Regions from separate parts of the Pseudomonas sp. Tun-23181 genome, predicted to be linked through region 2. Evidence: predicted binding sites of a transcription regulator. Region 2 holds the regulator's gene; the other holds the start of a gene.
The links. Region 2 encodes FliA, which starts transcription of late flagellar genes. Its sites were predicted from a motif close to CTAAAGTTTNNNNNNNNNNNGCCGNTAA; they were not measured.
Positions count from the first base shown of each region.

Region 1: the regulator FliA is predicted to act here: its motif matches at 4,339-4,366, upstream of motA (flagellar motor stator protein MotA).

Region 1 covers NZ_CM171630.1:4,295,068-4,302,199, reverse strand. Annotated here, with positions in the region: gene ACDI39_RS20395 (trimeric intracellular cation channel family protein) at 1-444, opposite strand, end outside; gene orn (oligoribonuclease) at 553-1,095, opposite strand; gene rsgA (small ribosomal subunit biogenesis GTPase RsgA) at 1,241-2,272, shown strand; gene motB (flagellar motor protein MotB) at 2,407-3,426, opposite strand; gene motA (flagellar motor stator protein MotA) at 3,430-4,281, opposite strand; gene ACDI39_RS20370 (HDOD domain-containing protein) at 4,405-5,940, shown strand; gene ACDI39_RS20365 (rhodanese-like domain-containing protein) at 5,987-6,796, shown strand; gene asd (archaetidylserine decarboxylase) at 6,814-7,132, shown strand, end outside.
Region 2 covers NZ_CM171630.1:5,416,041-5,423,172, reverse strand. Annotated here, with positions in the region: gene ACDI39_RS25675 (chemotaxis protein CheA) at 1-2,240, opposite strand, end outside; gene ACDI39_RS25670 (protein phosphatase CheZ) at 2,253-3,041, opposite strand; gene ACDI39_RS25665 (chemotaxis response regulator CheY) at 3,060-3,434, opposite strand; gene fliA (RNA polymerase sigma factor FliA) at 3,538-4,278, opposite strand; gene fleN (flagellar synthesis regulator FleN) at 4,275-5,108, opposite strand; gene flhF (flagellar biosynthesis GTPase FlhF) at 5,199-6,509, opposite strand; gene flhA (flagellar biosynthesis protein FlhA) at 6,521-7,132, opposite strand, start outside.

The DNA.
Region 1 (7,132 bases), 1.1 Mb from region 2:
ATACAGTTCGCGACGGAATACCAAGGGGATGTCGTTGCAGAAGATGTCCCGCAGAATGCCGCCAAACACCCCGGTAATGACCCCGCTGATCGAAGCCACCAGCAGGCCCTGCCCCATCTCCAGGGCGGTCATGCAGCCGATGAGGGTGAAGGCCACCAGCCCCAGGGCATCGAGCACCAGAAACAGCGAGCGCAGATGGCGCATGAGCGGTGCAATGAAAATCGTCAACAAGGCCGCGAAACTGGTCAGCACCAGGTACTCCGGGTGTTTCACCCAGGTCAGCGGATAGTGCCCCAACAGCACGTCGCGCACCGAGCCGCCGCCCAGGGCGGTGACGCAGGCGATCAACACCACGCCGAACCAGTCCATGCCTCGCCGGCCTGCCGACAAGGCTCCGGTCATGGCTTCAGCGGTAATCGCAATCAGGTAAAGCATCAACAGCATGGTGCAGGTCCAGAAGAAGCGACAAGCGGCAAGCGCCAAGCCAAAAGCAATACGCGCGCTCGAGCGCGCCGTTGCTCAACTTGAAGCTTGCAGCTCGGGGCTTGAAGCTTAGAGTTTGATGAAATGTTCGCGGTAGTGACGCAGCTCGGCGATCGACTCGCGGATATCGTCCAGCGCCAGGTGGGTACCGCCCTTCTTGAAGCTGTCGCGCACCTGCGGGGCCCAGCGTGCGGCCAGTTCCTTGAGGGTGGAGACGTCGAGGTTACGGTAGTGGAAGTAGCCTTCGAGCGCCGGCATGTGGCGATACAGGAAACGCCGGTCCTGGCAGATGCTGTTGCCGCAGATCGGCGACTTACCCTTGGGCACCCATTGTTCGAGGAACGCCAGGGTCTGCGCCTCGGCCTCGGCCATGCCGATGCGGCTTTCGCGCACGCGCTGGGTCAGGCCCGAGGCACCGTGGGTGCGGGTGTTCCACTCGTCCATGCGCGCCAGCACCTCGTCGCTGTGATGGATCGCGATTACCGGGCCCTCGGCCAGGGTGTTCAGCTCGCTGTCGGTGACGATGGTGGCCATCTCGATGATGACGTCGTTGTCCGGATCCAGGCCGGTCATTTCCAGATCGATCCAGATCAGGTTCTGTGGGTTCTGCATGAAAGAGCTCCTCGAATAGGCCGTCATATTAGCCTAGCGGTCGCTGCCGATGCATTCGCGCTGGAAAGGTAACGGAATGGCACGCCAGCCGGGCGTGCTAAACTGCCTGCCGTTTTTCCTTCTGCCCCGCCGACACGGAACCTCCATGGCCAAACGCCAGCTCAACCGCCGCCAGAACTGGCGCATCGAAAAGATCCAGGGCGAACGCGCCGCCCGCGCTGCCAAACGCGAGCAGCATGCCCTGCAGGAACTGGAAGGTGGCGACCTGGGGCCTGAGCAACTGGGCCTGGTGATCGCCCACTTCGGCGTGCAGGTGGAGGTCGAGGCCCAGGACAGCGAGGCGGCAGGCCAGGTGTTCCGCTGCCACCTGCGGGCCAACCTGCCGGCGCTGGTCACCGGCGACCGGGTGGTGTGGCGTGCCGGCAACCAGGGCAACGGCGTGATCGTCGCGCAGATGCCGCGCAGCGCCGAGCTGTGCCGGCCGAACAACCATGGCCAGCTCAAGCCGGTAGCAGCCAACGTCGATCTGATCGTGATCGTTTTCGCCCCGGCCCCCGAGCCCCAGGCCAACCTGATCGATCGCTACCTGGTGGCGGCCGAGCATGCGGGCATCCGCCCCCTGCTGCTGCTGAACAAGGCCGACCTGATCGACGAGGGCAATGCCTCGACGCTCGAGGCCCTGCTGGCGGTGTACCGCGAGCTGGGCTACCCGCTGCTGGAGGTTTCGGCCCACCAGGGCGATGGCATGCAGCGCCTGCAACAGGCGCTGGACGGGCATATCAGCGTCTTCGTCGGCCAGTCCGGGGTGGGCAAGTCATCGCTGGTCAACAGCCTGCTGCCGCAGGCGCAGACCCGCGTGGGCGATCTCTCCGAGTGGTCCGGCCAGGGCACCCACACCACGACCACTGCCCGCCTCTATCACTTCCCCAATGGCGGCGACCTGATCGACTCGCCCGGCATCCGCGAGTTCGGCCTGGGCCATGTCAGCCGCGACGACGTCGAGGCAGGCTTCATCGAGTTCCGCGACCTGCTCGGCCATTGCCGCTTCCGCGACTGCAAGCACGACCGCGAGCCTGGCTGCGCCCTGCTCCAGGCGCTGGAGGAAGGGCGCATCAAGCCGCAGCGGATGAGCAGCTACCGCTCGATCATTGCCAGCTTGGCGCAGGACAGCTACTGAGCCCGGGCATCGGCGTTGGCCTTTTCGCGGGCAAGCCCGCTCCCACAAGGGCCGAGTCGATCCTGAATGAGGCGGGTTGCAGCCCCGTGTGGGAGCGGGCTTGCCCGCGAAAGGGCCAGCACTGACAGCAGGAATTATTCCTGGGCGTCATCCATCTTCAGCACGCCATCCTCGAAGATATTCAGCTTCTGACGTAGCTCGCGTGGCTGCATCGGCGCCTGGGCGGCATCGCCCTGGCCCGGCGCCGGCGAAGCCGAGGCACCCGGTGCGCCATCGGCGGGCGTCTCCGGCGCTTGCTGTGTGCCCTGCTCGCCTTCGATGGTGCGCTGGGCCTTCTTGGTCAGGACGATGATGTCGATACGCCGGTTGACCGGGTTGAACGGGTCCTTGCGGTCGAACAGCGACGACGAGGCATAGCCGACCACCCGCGCCACCTGCGCATCTGGATAGCCACCGGCGACCAGCGCCCGGCGCGCGGCGTTGGCACGGCTGGCCGACAGCTCCCAGTTGCCGAACTCGCCAGTGCCGGCATAGGGCTTGGCATCGGTATGGCCGCTGATGCTGATCTTGTTCGGCACCGCCTTGATGGTGTCGGCCATGGCCAGCAGGATGTCCTCGAAGTACGGCTGCAGGCGCGCACTGCCCAGGTCGAACATCGGCCGGTTCTCGGCGTCCATGATTTGGATGCGCAGGCCATCCTGGGTGATCTCGAACAGGATCTGGTCCTTGAACTTCTGCAGCTGGGGATTTTCCTCGACCTTGTTCTGCAGTTCCTGCAACAGCAACTGGAGGCGTTCCTGCTCGACCTGCTCGGCCAGGCTCTCGACCCGGTCCTTGTCCAGTTGGATGCTGGTGTCGGGCATAGGCTCGGACTCCGCCTCCGGGTTGATGGTCTTCTCCGGCGCCAGTTTCGGCGAGCCGCCCAGGTCGATGATGTAGGGGGTACCGCTCTCGGAAAAGCCAATCGGGTCCTTGAAGTAGCCGGCGATGGCGATCTTCTGCTCGGGCGTGGCCGTGGACAGCAACCAGAGCACCAGGAAGAATGCCATCATCGCCGTGGCGAAGTCGGCGAAGGCGATCTTCCAGGAACCACCGTGGTGGCCGTCGCCAAAGCGCTTGACGCGCTTGACGATGATGGGTTGATTGTTCTCCATGGCTTAGCGACCGCGGACCGCTTGTTCCAGTTCGGCGAAACTCGGACGGTGCGCCGGGTACAACACCTTGCGGCCGAACTCCACGGCCAGCGACGGCGGCATGCCGGAAGCCGAGGCCACCAGCGAGGCCTTGATCGCCTCGTAGACGTTCAGTTCTTCCTTGGCGTCGTGGCGCAAGGCGTTGGACAGCGGGCCGAAGAAGCCATAGGCGGCGAGAATACCGAAGAAGGTACCCACCAGCGCCGCGCCCACATGCAGGCCGATGGACGTCTGGTCGCCATCGCCCAGGGACGCCATGGTCACCACGATGCCCAGGACCGCCGCGACGATACCGAAGCCCGGCATGCCGTCGGCAACGCTGTTCACCGCGTGCGCAGGGTGGTCCAGCTCTTCCTTCAGGCTCATCAGTTCCATGTCGAACAGGCCCTCGAGCTCGTGCGGGGCCATGTTGCCGGTGGACATGATGCGCAGGTAGTCGCAGACGAACGCGGTCATGCGCTCGTCGCCCAGCACCGTCGGGTACTTGGCGAAGATAGGGCTGGCGGCCGGGTCTTCGATGTCACCCTCGATGGCCATCATGCCTTCGCGGCGGCTCTTGTTGAGGATCTCGTAGATCAGGCCCAGCACCTCCAGGTAGAAAGTGTGGGTGAAGCGGGTGCCGAACATCTTCAGCGACTTCTTCATCACATGCAGGGTCATGTGGCCAGGGTTGGCCTGAAGAAACGCACCGAAGGCGGCACCACCGATGATCAGCACTTCGAACGGCTGGATCAGTGCCGCGATCTTGCCGTGGGAAAGCACGTATCCGCCGAGCACGCTCGCGATTACGACGATGATGCCGATAATTTTAGCCATAGGTTCAAAGCACTTGCAGTCAGGGTCAGGGGCGGGCGCATTGGAACGCTCTTCTACTTATCGGCAGAACTGCGCCAGACTATAGCCACTAAACGTGAAAAGCCAGTTCGGACTGATATCAAAATGCCAATCGAAACCAAGGTGCCAAATCAGGCTCCGCGCACGCTCCAGGCCTGGGTAAAGCTGCTCGATGGCATCCGCCTGCCGGTGCCGAAGCAGAGCCATGACCAGGTGTTGTCGGCCATCAACGACAGCCGCCGCTCCCTGCGCGATATCGCCGAACTGATGCAGGACAGCCCGGCCCTGGTGCTGTCGGTCATGCGCGAGGCCAACCATCCGGCCAATGCCAGCCTGGCCGAGCCCGCCGAAAGCCTCGAGATCGCCCTCAACCGCCTGGGCCTGGCGCGCAGCGCCGAGTTGCTGGCGCGCCTGCCCGCCGTGCCGGGCGAGGAGATCCCACCGGTGTTGCGCCAGTTCCTGCTGATCAGCCAGCACGCCACCCAGCAGGCCAACGGCTTGTTCGCCAGCCGCCTGGCACGGCTGTGGCAAGAGATCCACTGGGGCAGCCTGCTGTTTCTCTCCCCGCTCTGGCCCCTGGCGCTGGCCTATCCCAGGCTGCTCGACGCCTGGGAGCTGCGGGTCATCCACAAGGACGAGGCGGCCGCCGAGGTCGAGCACGAGTTGTTCGGCGTGCGCATCATGCAACTGTGCCAGGCCATGGCCGAGCACTGGCGCCTACCCGAATGGGTGACCCAGGGCTACCGCCTGCTGATGGACGAACGCGAACGACTGGCCCAGGTGCTGAACATCGCCCGTGACCAGGACCGCCTCAGCCAGCAACAGCGCCTGGACGACGAGCCCGGGCTGCGGCGTTGGTTCAACCAGCCGGCCAACACCGTGCTGCTGGCCAACGGCCTGGCCCTGGCGGCCCAGGTCGGCTGGGACCACCCACACCTGCTGCGCTGGCAGTTGCTGACCGCCCTGTACCTGCAGACGTCCCTGGACGACGTGCAGCAGCAAGTCCACCAGCAGGCTGCGGCCAGTGCCCGCCAGCATGCCCGGCACGCGCTATTCCATCCCGCCGAGGCACTGATCTGGCCATGGCAGCAGCGCCGCCCACACCCGGACATGCTCGCCCCGCCGCCACCACCCAGCCAGGACCTGGAGCGCTGGCGCAGGCTGTGCGGCGAACTGCTGGTGACCCCCAGCCCGTTCAGCAACGCCATTCACCTCGCCACCCAAGGCAGCGACGCCCTGCTGGCCTGCGGCATGCAACGGGTCATGCTGTTGATGCTCGACAAGCCCAACGAGTGCCTGCGCGTGCAACAGGCCGCCGGCCATCCCAAGGAGGCCTCTGCCCTGGTGCTGCCGCTGGCCCAGAGCAAACTGTTGCAACGCCTGATGAGCCAGGCGGCGCAGTTACGTCTGACGCCGGAGAACCACGCCCAGTTCTGCGCGCTGATGCCAGCGCCGCTGCGCACCTTCTGGCGCAGCGAGCACCTGCTGCTGCGTTCGCTGGCGGTCGATGGCCAGCCGCTGATGCTGGTGATCGCCGACCAGGGTGGCAAACCGCTGGCCGATATCGGCGTGCAGGCGTTCGGCAAGACCGCGCAATGCCTGGAGCGCGCCCTGGCCACCTTTGCCAACCGCAACGCCTGAGCCTTGCGCTACAATCGCCCCCTCTATTCCACCCTGGAGACCGTGGATGACTGACTTTTCCGGCTTGCCTCTGGTGATCGAACCGGCCGACCTGCTGCCACGCCTGGCTTCGCCACAGCTGATCCTGGTCGACTTGACCTGCGCCAACCGCTATGGCAGCGGGCATATCCCTGGCGCCCGCTTCGTCGATCCCAAGCGCACCCAGCTGGGCCAGCCGCCAGCCCCCGGCCTGCTGCCGGCGCGCGCCGACCTGGAGAAGCTGTTCGGCGAGCTCGGCCACCGCGACGACGCGGTCTATGTGGTCTACGACGACGAAGGCGGCGGCTGGGCCGGGCGCTTCATCTGGATGCTCGATGTCATCGGCCACAAGGCCTACCACTACCTCAATGGCGGTATCCAGGCGTGGCCGGCGGACAAGCTCTCCACCGAGGTGCCACCCAGCGCCGGCGGCCCGGTCCACCTGCAACTGCACCCGGAACCCACGGCCACCCGCGAATACCTGCAAAGCCGCCTGGGCGCGACCGACCTGGCCATCTGGGACGCCCGCAGCCCCGGCGAGTACCGCGGCGAGAAGGTCCTGGCGGCCAAGGGTGGACACATCCCCGGCGCGGTCAACTTCGAGTGGACCGCCGGCATGGACCTCAACGACCACCTGCGCATCCGCCAGGACATGGCCGACATCCTCCAGCAGCTTGGCATCACTCCCGACAAGGAAGTGATCACCCACTGCCAGACCCACCACCGTTCCGGCTTCACCTACCTGGTGGCCAAGGCCCTGGGCTACCCACGGGTCAAGGCCTACGCCGGCTCCTGGGGCGAATGGGGCAACCACCCGGATACGCCTGTAGAAGTCTGAAATTCCAAGGAAACCCAATGAAATCCCGCTTGTTCATCCTCAGCCAGTACCTGCTGGCGCACCATCTGCTGTCGCGCCTGGCCGGCTGCATCGCCGAATGCCGCGCACGCTGGTTCAAGAACGCCTTCACCGCCTGGTTCGCCAAGCGCTACCAGGTGAACATGTCCGAGGCGCTGGTCGAAGACCTGACGGCCTACGAGCACTTCAACGCCTTCTTCACCCGCGCCCTCAAGCCAGGCGCGCGGCCGCTGGACGAGACCCCGGGCGCCATCCTCTGCCCGGCCGACGGTGCGGTCAGCCAGCTCGGCCCGATCGAGCACGGCCGCCTCTTCCAGG
Region 2 (7,132 bases):
CGCCGGGCGGCGTAACGCTTGAGCATGCTCGGTACGTCGAGGATCAGCGCGATGCGACCGTCGCCGGTGATGGTGGCGCCGGACATGCCCGGGGTGCCCTGGAGCATCTTGCCCAGCGGCTTGATCACCACCTCCTCCTGGCCCACCAGCTGGTCGACCACGAAGCCGATGCGCTGGGTGCCGACCGAAAGAATCACCACATGCCCCTCGCGCTGCTCCTCGTGCACCTGGCCCTGGACCAGCCAGCGCTTGAGGTAGAACAGCGGCAGCGCCTTGTCGCGGACGATCACCACCTCCTGGCCGTCGACCACGTTGGTGCGCGACAGGTCCAGGTGGAAGATCTCGTTGACGTTGACCAGCGGGAAGGCGAACGCCTGGTTGCCCAGCATCACCATCAAAGTCGGCATGATCGCCAGGGTCAGCGGCACCTTGATGACGATCTTCGAGCCCTGGCCCTTGGCCGAGAAGATGTTGATCGAGCCGTTGAGCTGGGAAATCTTGGTCTTCACCACGTCCATGCCCACACCACGGCCGGAGACGTCGGAAATCTCGGTCTTGGTCGAGAAGCCCGGGGCGAAGATCAGGTTGTAGCAGTCCGACTCGCTCAGGCGCTCGGCGGCGTCCCTGTCCATCAAGCCCTTCTCCACGGCCTTGGCACGCAGGACGTTGGGGTCCATGCCCTTGCCGTCGTCGGAGATCGACAACAGGATGTGGTCGCCCTCCTGCTCGGCCGACAGCACCACCCGGCCGGTGCGCGCCTTGCCGGCGGCCTCGCGTTCGTCGGGCATCTCCACGCCATGGTCGACGGCGTTGCGCACCAGGTGCACCAGCGGGTCGGCCAGGGCTTCGACGAGGTTCTTGTCCAGGTCGGTCTCTTCGCCGACCAGCTCCAGGTTGATCTCCTTCTTGAGCTGGCGGGCCAGGTCGCGAACCAGGCGCGGGAAGCGGCCGAAGACCTTCTTGATCGGCTGCATGCGGGTCTTCATGACCGCGGTCTGCAGGTCGGCGGTGACCACGTCGAGGTTGGACACGGCCTTGGACATGGCCTCGTCACCGCTGTTCAGGCCCAAGCGGACCAGGCGGTTACGCACCAGCACCAGCTCGCCGACCATGTTCATGATCTCGTCCAGGCGGGCGGTATCGACCCGCACGGTGGTTTCCGCCTCGCTGACCGCGTGCTTGTCGGCAGCCGGCGCCGGGGCACGGGCCGGGGCCGCAGGCTTGTTGGCAGCAGGCGCGGCGGCGGCAGGCTTGACGGCCGGTGCCGACTTGGCAGCGGGCTTGCTTTCGGCCTTGGGCGCACTGGTCGCCGGCGCAGCCGCCACGGCGGCAGGTGCCTCGCCAGCCACTGCGTCGCTGGAGAACTTGCCCTTGCCATGCAACTGGTCGAGCAACGCTTCGAATTCGTGCTCGGAAATGTGCTCGCCGTCGCCCGCCGCCGGGGCAGCGCTGGCCACGGGCGCAGCGGCGCCAGGCAGCGCATCGGCGGCGAAGGTGCCCTTGCCGTGCAACTGGTCGAGCAGCGCCTCGAACTCGGCGTCGGTGATCTCGTCGCCCGCCGGTGCCGCGGCAGAGTCCTGCGGCGCAGTGGCGACGGCTTCCGGGGAGAACTGCCCCTTGCCGTGCAACTGGTCCAGCAGCGACTCGAACTCGGCATCGGTGATCTCGTCGCCTTCGCCGCCGACCGCCTCGCCCTGCCTCTGCTCGGCAGCCTCGGCCTGGGCCTTGACCGCGTCGAGGGAGTCGAGCAGTTGTTCGAATTCGCTATCGGTGATGTCCGCCTCGGCAGCCGGCGCTTCGGCGACCGCTGCCGGCGCCTGCTCAGGGGCCGGCGCCTCGGCCTCGGCTGCGGCAGGCTCTGCCAGGCGCGACAGGGCCGCCAGCAGCTCGGGCGTGGCCGGGGTGACGTCGCTGCGCTCACGCACCTGGCCGAACATGCCATTGACCGTGTCCAGCGCCTCGAGGACCACGTCCATCAGCTCTGCGTCGACCCGGCGCTCCCCTTTGCGCAAGACGTCGAACACGTTCTCGGCGATATGGCAGCACTCCACCAGCTCGTTGAGCTGGAGGAAGCCGGCGCCCCCTTTAACAGTGTGAAAACCGCGAAAGATCGCATTGAGCAGGTCCGCGTCGTCGGGCCGGCTTTCCAGCTCGACCAGTTGCTCGGACAGTTGCTCGAGAATTTCGCCGGCTTCTACCAGGAAATCCTGGAGGATTTCTTCATCGGCGCCGAAGCTCATTGAACGTGCTCCCTAAAAACCCAGGCTGGACAGCAGATCGTCGACATCGTCCTGACCGGACACGACGTCTTCACGCTTATCGGCATGAATCTGCGGACCTTCACCCCGGGCCGGATGTTTTTCTTGATCTTTTTCAGCGCGCAGCTGCTGGTGGTCATGTTCGATACCGGCAAAACGGTCGACCTGGCTTGCCATCAGCACGAGCTTGAGCAGATTGCTTTCGACTTCGGTGACCAACGCGGTCACGCGCTTGATCACCTGGCCGGTCAGGTCTTGATAGTCCTGGGCCAGGAGAATGTCGTTGAGATGGCCTGCGACCTTGCGGTTGCCCTCGACGCTGTGCGTCAGGAAACTGTCGACGCGCTTGACCAGCTCGCGAAACTCCGGCGCGGCGACCTCGCGGCGCATGAAGCGCTGCCAGTCGGCACTCAGGTTCTGGGCTTCGGCGGCCAGGTCGTTGAGCACCGGGGTGCCCGCTTCCACCAGGTCCATGGTGCGGTTGGCGGCGCCCTCGGTGAGCTTGACCACATAGGCCAGGCGCTCGGTGGCGTCGGTGATCTGCGACATTTCCTCGGCCTGCGGCATGCGCGGGTCGATCTGGAAACTGACGATCGCGCTGTGCAACTCGCGGGTGAGCTTGCCGACTTCCTGGTACAGGCCGCGGTCGCGGGTCTGGTTCAGTTGGTGGATCAACTGCACCGCCTCGCCGAACCGGCCGTGCTCGAGGCTCTCGACCAGTTCCTGGGCATGTTTCTTCAGGGTCGATTCGAACTCACCCAGCGACGTGTTTTTCTGCTCCATGGCGCCCCCTGACGTGACTCAACCGTTGACGCGTTCGAAGATCTTCTCGATCTTCTCCTTGAGCACCTGGGCGGTAAAAGGCTTGACCACATAGCCGTTGACCCCGGCCTGGGCCGCTTCGATGATCTGGTCGCGCTTGGCCTCGGCAGTCACCATCAGCACCGGCATGTGTTTGAGGCGGTCATGGGCGCGGACCTTGCGCAGCAGGTCGATGCCGGACATGCCGGGCATGTTCCAGTCGGTCACCAGGAAATCGTAATGGCCGTTTTCCAGCATCGGCAGCGCCGTGGTGCCGTCGTCGGCCTCGTCGGTGTTGGTGAAGCCCAGGTCACGCAACAGGTTCTTGATGATCCGCCGCATCGTCGAAAAGTCGTCAACGATGAGGATTTTCATGTCTTTGTTCAATTAGACCTCCAAGCAGTCCTAGACGCGCTCGGCCCCGAGCACGCATTCAATCAATTGGGCATCATTTACAACGACTGCGGCGAACCTGGCTTCAGCGTGCCCGCCATTCCCCCAGGCGGCTGCGCAGGCGCGCCGCGCACTGGCTGTGCAACTGGCTGACACGCGACTCGCTGACCCCCAGTACCTCACCGATCTCCTTGAGGTTCAGCTCTTCGTCGTAGTACAGCGCCAGCACCAGGCGCTCACGCTCCGGCAGGTTGGCGATCGCATCGGCCAGCGCGGCCTGGAAGCGCTCGTCCTCCAGGTCGCGCGAGGGCTCCAGCTGGCCACTGGCGCCATCCTCGTGGAGCCCTTCGTGCTCGCCGTCCTGCAACAGGTCGTCGAAGCTGAACAGGCGGCTGCCCAAGGTATCGTTCAGGATCCCGTAGTAATCATCGAGACTCAATTGGAGTTCGGCAGCAACTTCATGATCTTTAGCGTCACGGCCGGTACGCGCCTCGACGGCACGTATCGCGTCACTGACCATACGGGTGTTGCGGTGCACCGAGCGCGGCGCCCAGTCGCCCTTGCGGACCTCGTCGAGCATGGCGCCACGGATGCGGATACCAGCGTAGGTCTCGAAGCTGGCGCCCTTGCTGGCATCGTACTTGTTGGCCACTTCCAGCAGGCCGATCATGCCGGACTGGATCAGATCCTCGACCTGCACGCTGGCCGGCAGGCGCGCCAGCAGGTGATAGGCGATGCGCTTGACCAGCGGGGCGTAGCGTTCGACCAGTTCGTACTGGGCATCGCGCGACGCCTTGCTGTACATCTTGAAACCGCTCGCGTTCATAGCACCGGCCCTGCGCTGGTGGGCTGCACCAGGCGCTCGACGAAAAACTCCAGGTGCCCGCGCGGGTTGGCCGGCAACGGCCAGCTGTCGACCTTCTGTGCGATGGCCTTGAACGCCAGCGCACACTTGGACCGCGGGAAAGCCTCGTAGACCGCCCGCTGCTTCTGCACCGCCTTGCGCACGCATTCGTCGTAGGGCACGGCGCCGACATACTGCAGCGCGACATCGAGGAAACGATCGGTGACCTTGGTCAACTTGGCGAACAGGTTGCGGCCCTCCTGCGGGCTCTGCGCCATGTTGGCCAGCACGCGAAAACGGTTCATGCCGTAGTCGCGGTTGAGCAGCTTGATCAGGGCGTAGGCGTCGGTGATTGAGGTCGGCTCGTCGCACACCACCAGCAGCACTTCCTGGGCCGCGCGGACGAAGCTGACCACCGAGTCGCCGATGCCGGCGGCGGTGTCGATCACCAGCACGTCGAGGTTGTCGCCGATCTCGCTGAACGCCTGGATCAGGCCGGCATGCTGGGCAGGCGCCAGGTGCACCATGCTCTGGGTGCCAGAGGCGGCCGGGACGATGCGCACGCCACCGGGCCCCTGCAACAGCACGTCGCGCAGTTCGCAGCGGCCTTCGATGACATCGGCCAGGGTGTGCTTGGGCGTGAGGCCCAGCAGGACGTCGACGTTCGCCAGGCCTAGGTCGGCGTCCAGCAGCATGACCCGCCGGCCCAGTTCGGCCAGTGCCAGGGACAGGTTCACTGAAACGTTAGTCTTGCCGACGCCACCTTTGCCACCGGTTACGGCGATCACCTGTACGGGATGCATGCTACCCATGTTCGTTCTTTACCTTGTCTCGCTTGGACCCAGGCCACATGAGGGGCTGAACTCGACCCCCTGATGTAGGTACTTTGCGCTGCACATTCATCAACCCGCGCGCTTGCCAGGGTTGTGATAGAGATCAGCGAACATGTCGGCCATCGCCTCTTCGCTGGGCTCGTCCTGCATTTGCACACTGACCGCGCGGCTGACCAACTGGTGCTTGCGCGGCAGGTGCAGGTCGTCGGGAATGCGCGGCCCATCGGTAAGATAGGCCACCGGCAATTCATGACTGATGGCCAGGCTCAGCACTTCACCGAGGCTGGCCGTTTCATCGAGCTTGGTCAGGATACATCCGGCCAGGCCACAGCGCTTGTAGCTGTGGTAGGCGGCGGTCAGCACCTGCTTCTGGCTGGTGGTTGCCAGCACCAGGTAATTCTTGGCGGCAATGCCGCGCCCGGCAAGGGTTTCCAGTTGCATGCGCAGGGCCGGGTCGCTGGCTTGCAGGCCAGCGGTATCGATCAGCACCACGCGCTTGCGCAGCAACGGCTCCAGCGCCTGGGCCAAGGACTGGCCCGGATCGACGTAGGTCACCGGTACGTTGAGGATGCGCCCCAGTGTCTTGAGCTGCTCCTGGGCACCGATACGGAAGCTGTCCATGCTCACCAGCGCCAGGTTATGCGCGCCGTACTTGAGCACGTAGCGCGCCGCCAGCTTGGCCAGGGTGGTGGTCTTGCCCATGCCGGCCGGGCCGACCATGGCGATCACCCCGCCCTCCTCGATCGGCTCCACCTCTGGAACCTCGATCATCCGCGCCAGGTGCGCCAGGACCATGCGCCAGGCATGCCGTGGTTCGCCGATCTCGGCGGTCAGGTCGAGCAGTTCACGGGCGATCGGGCCGGACAGGCCGATGCGCTGCAGGCGGCGCCAGAGGTTGGCCTGCTGCGGCTTGCTGCCCTGCAACTGGCTCCAGGCCAGGGAGCCGAGCTGCACTTCGAGCAGCTCGCGCAGCCCCGACAGCTCCGAGCGCATGGCATCGAACAGGCGCGGGTCGACAGCAGCCGGAGCCTGCGCGGCGGCAGGCGGCGGCAGGTCGACATGGGGCTCGACCAACGGCTCCGAGGCGGTCAGCGGCAGGCCGGCGAACAATTGGCGGTTACCTTCGTCGGTGTCGTTGCGGCTGCCCAGCTCGGCCTGGGCGGTGGCGATGCGCGACTGGGTCTTGCGCAGTTCGTCCTCGAGCTCGGCATTGGGCACACGTGGGGCCAGGGCGGACAGCTTGTAGTCCAGCGCGGCCGTCAACTCGACACCGCCGGCGATGCGCCGGTTGCCGATGATGGCGGCATCGGCGCCCAGCTCATCGCGGACCAGCTTCATGGCCTGGCGCATATCGGCGGCGAAAAAACGCTTAACTTGCATAACCCACTACCTCAGCCATTGGGGCCCACGGTGGCAACGATGGTGACTTGCTTGTTGTCAGGTATTTCCTGATACGCCAGAACATGCAAATTCGGTACAGCCAGGCGGCCGAATCGCGACAGCATCGCGCGGATCGGGCCCGCAACCAGCAGGATAGCCGGATGGCCCTGCATTTCCTGGCGCTGGGCCGCCTCGATCAACGAACGCTGCAGCTTCTCGGCCATGCTCGGCTCCAGGAGAACACCGTCTTCCTGGCCTTGCCCGGCCCTTTGCAGACTATTGAGCAAAATCTGTTCCAACCTGGGCTCCAGGGTGATCACAGGCAGCTCGGACTCAGTGCCGACAATGCTTTGCACGATAGCGCGACACAATCCGACGCGCACCGCCGCTACCAGCGCGGCGGTATCTTGACTCTTGCCCGCATTGTTGGCGATCGCCTCGGCAATGCTGCGGATATCGCGCACCGGAACCTGCTCGGCGAGCAGGGCCTGCAAGACCTTGAGCAGCCCCGACAAGGAAATGACGCCCGGCACCAGCTCCTCGGCCAGTTTGGGCGATGCCTTGGACAGGACCTGCAGCAACTGCTGGACCTCTTCGTGGCCGATCAGTTCGTGGCAGTGCTT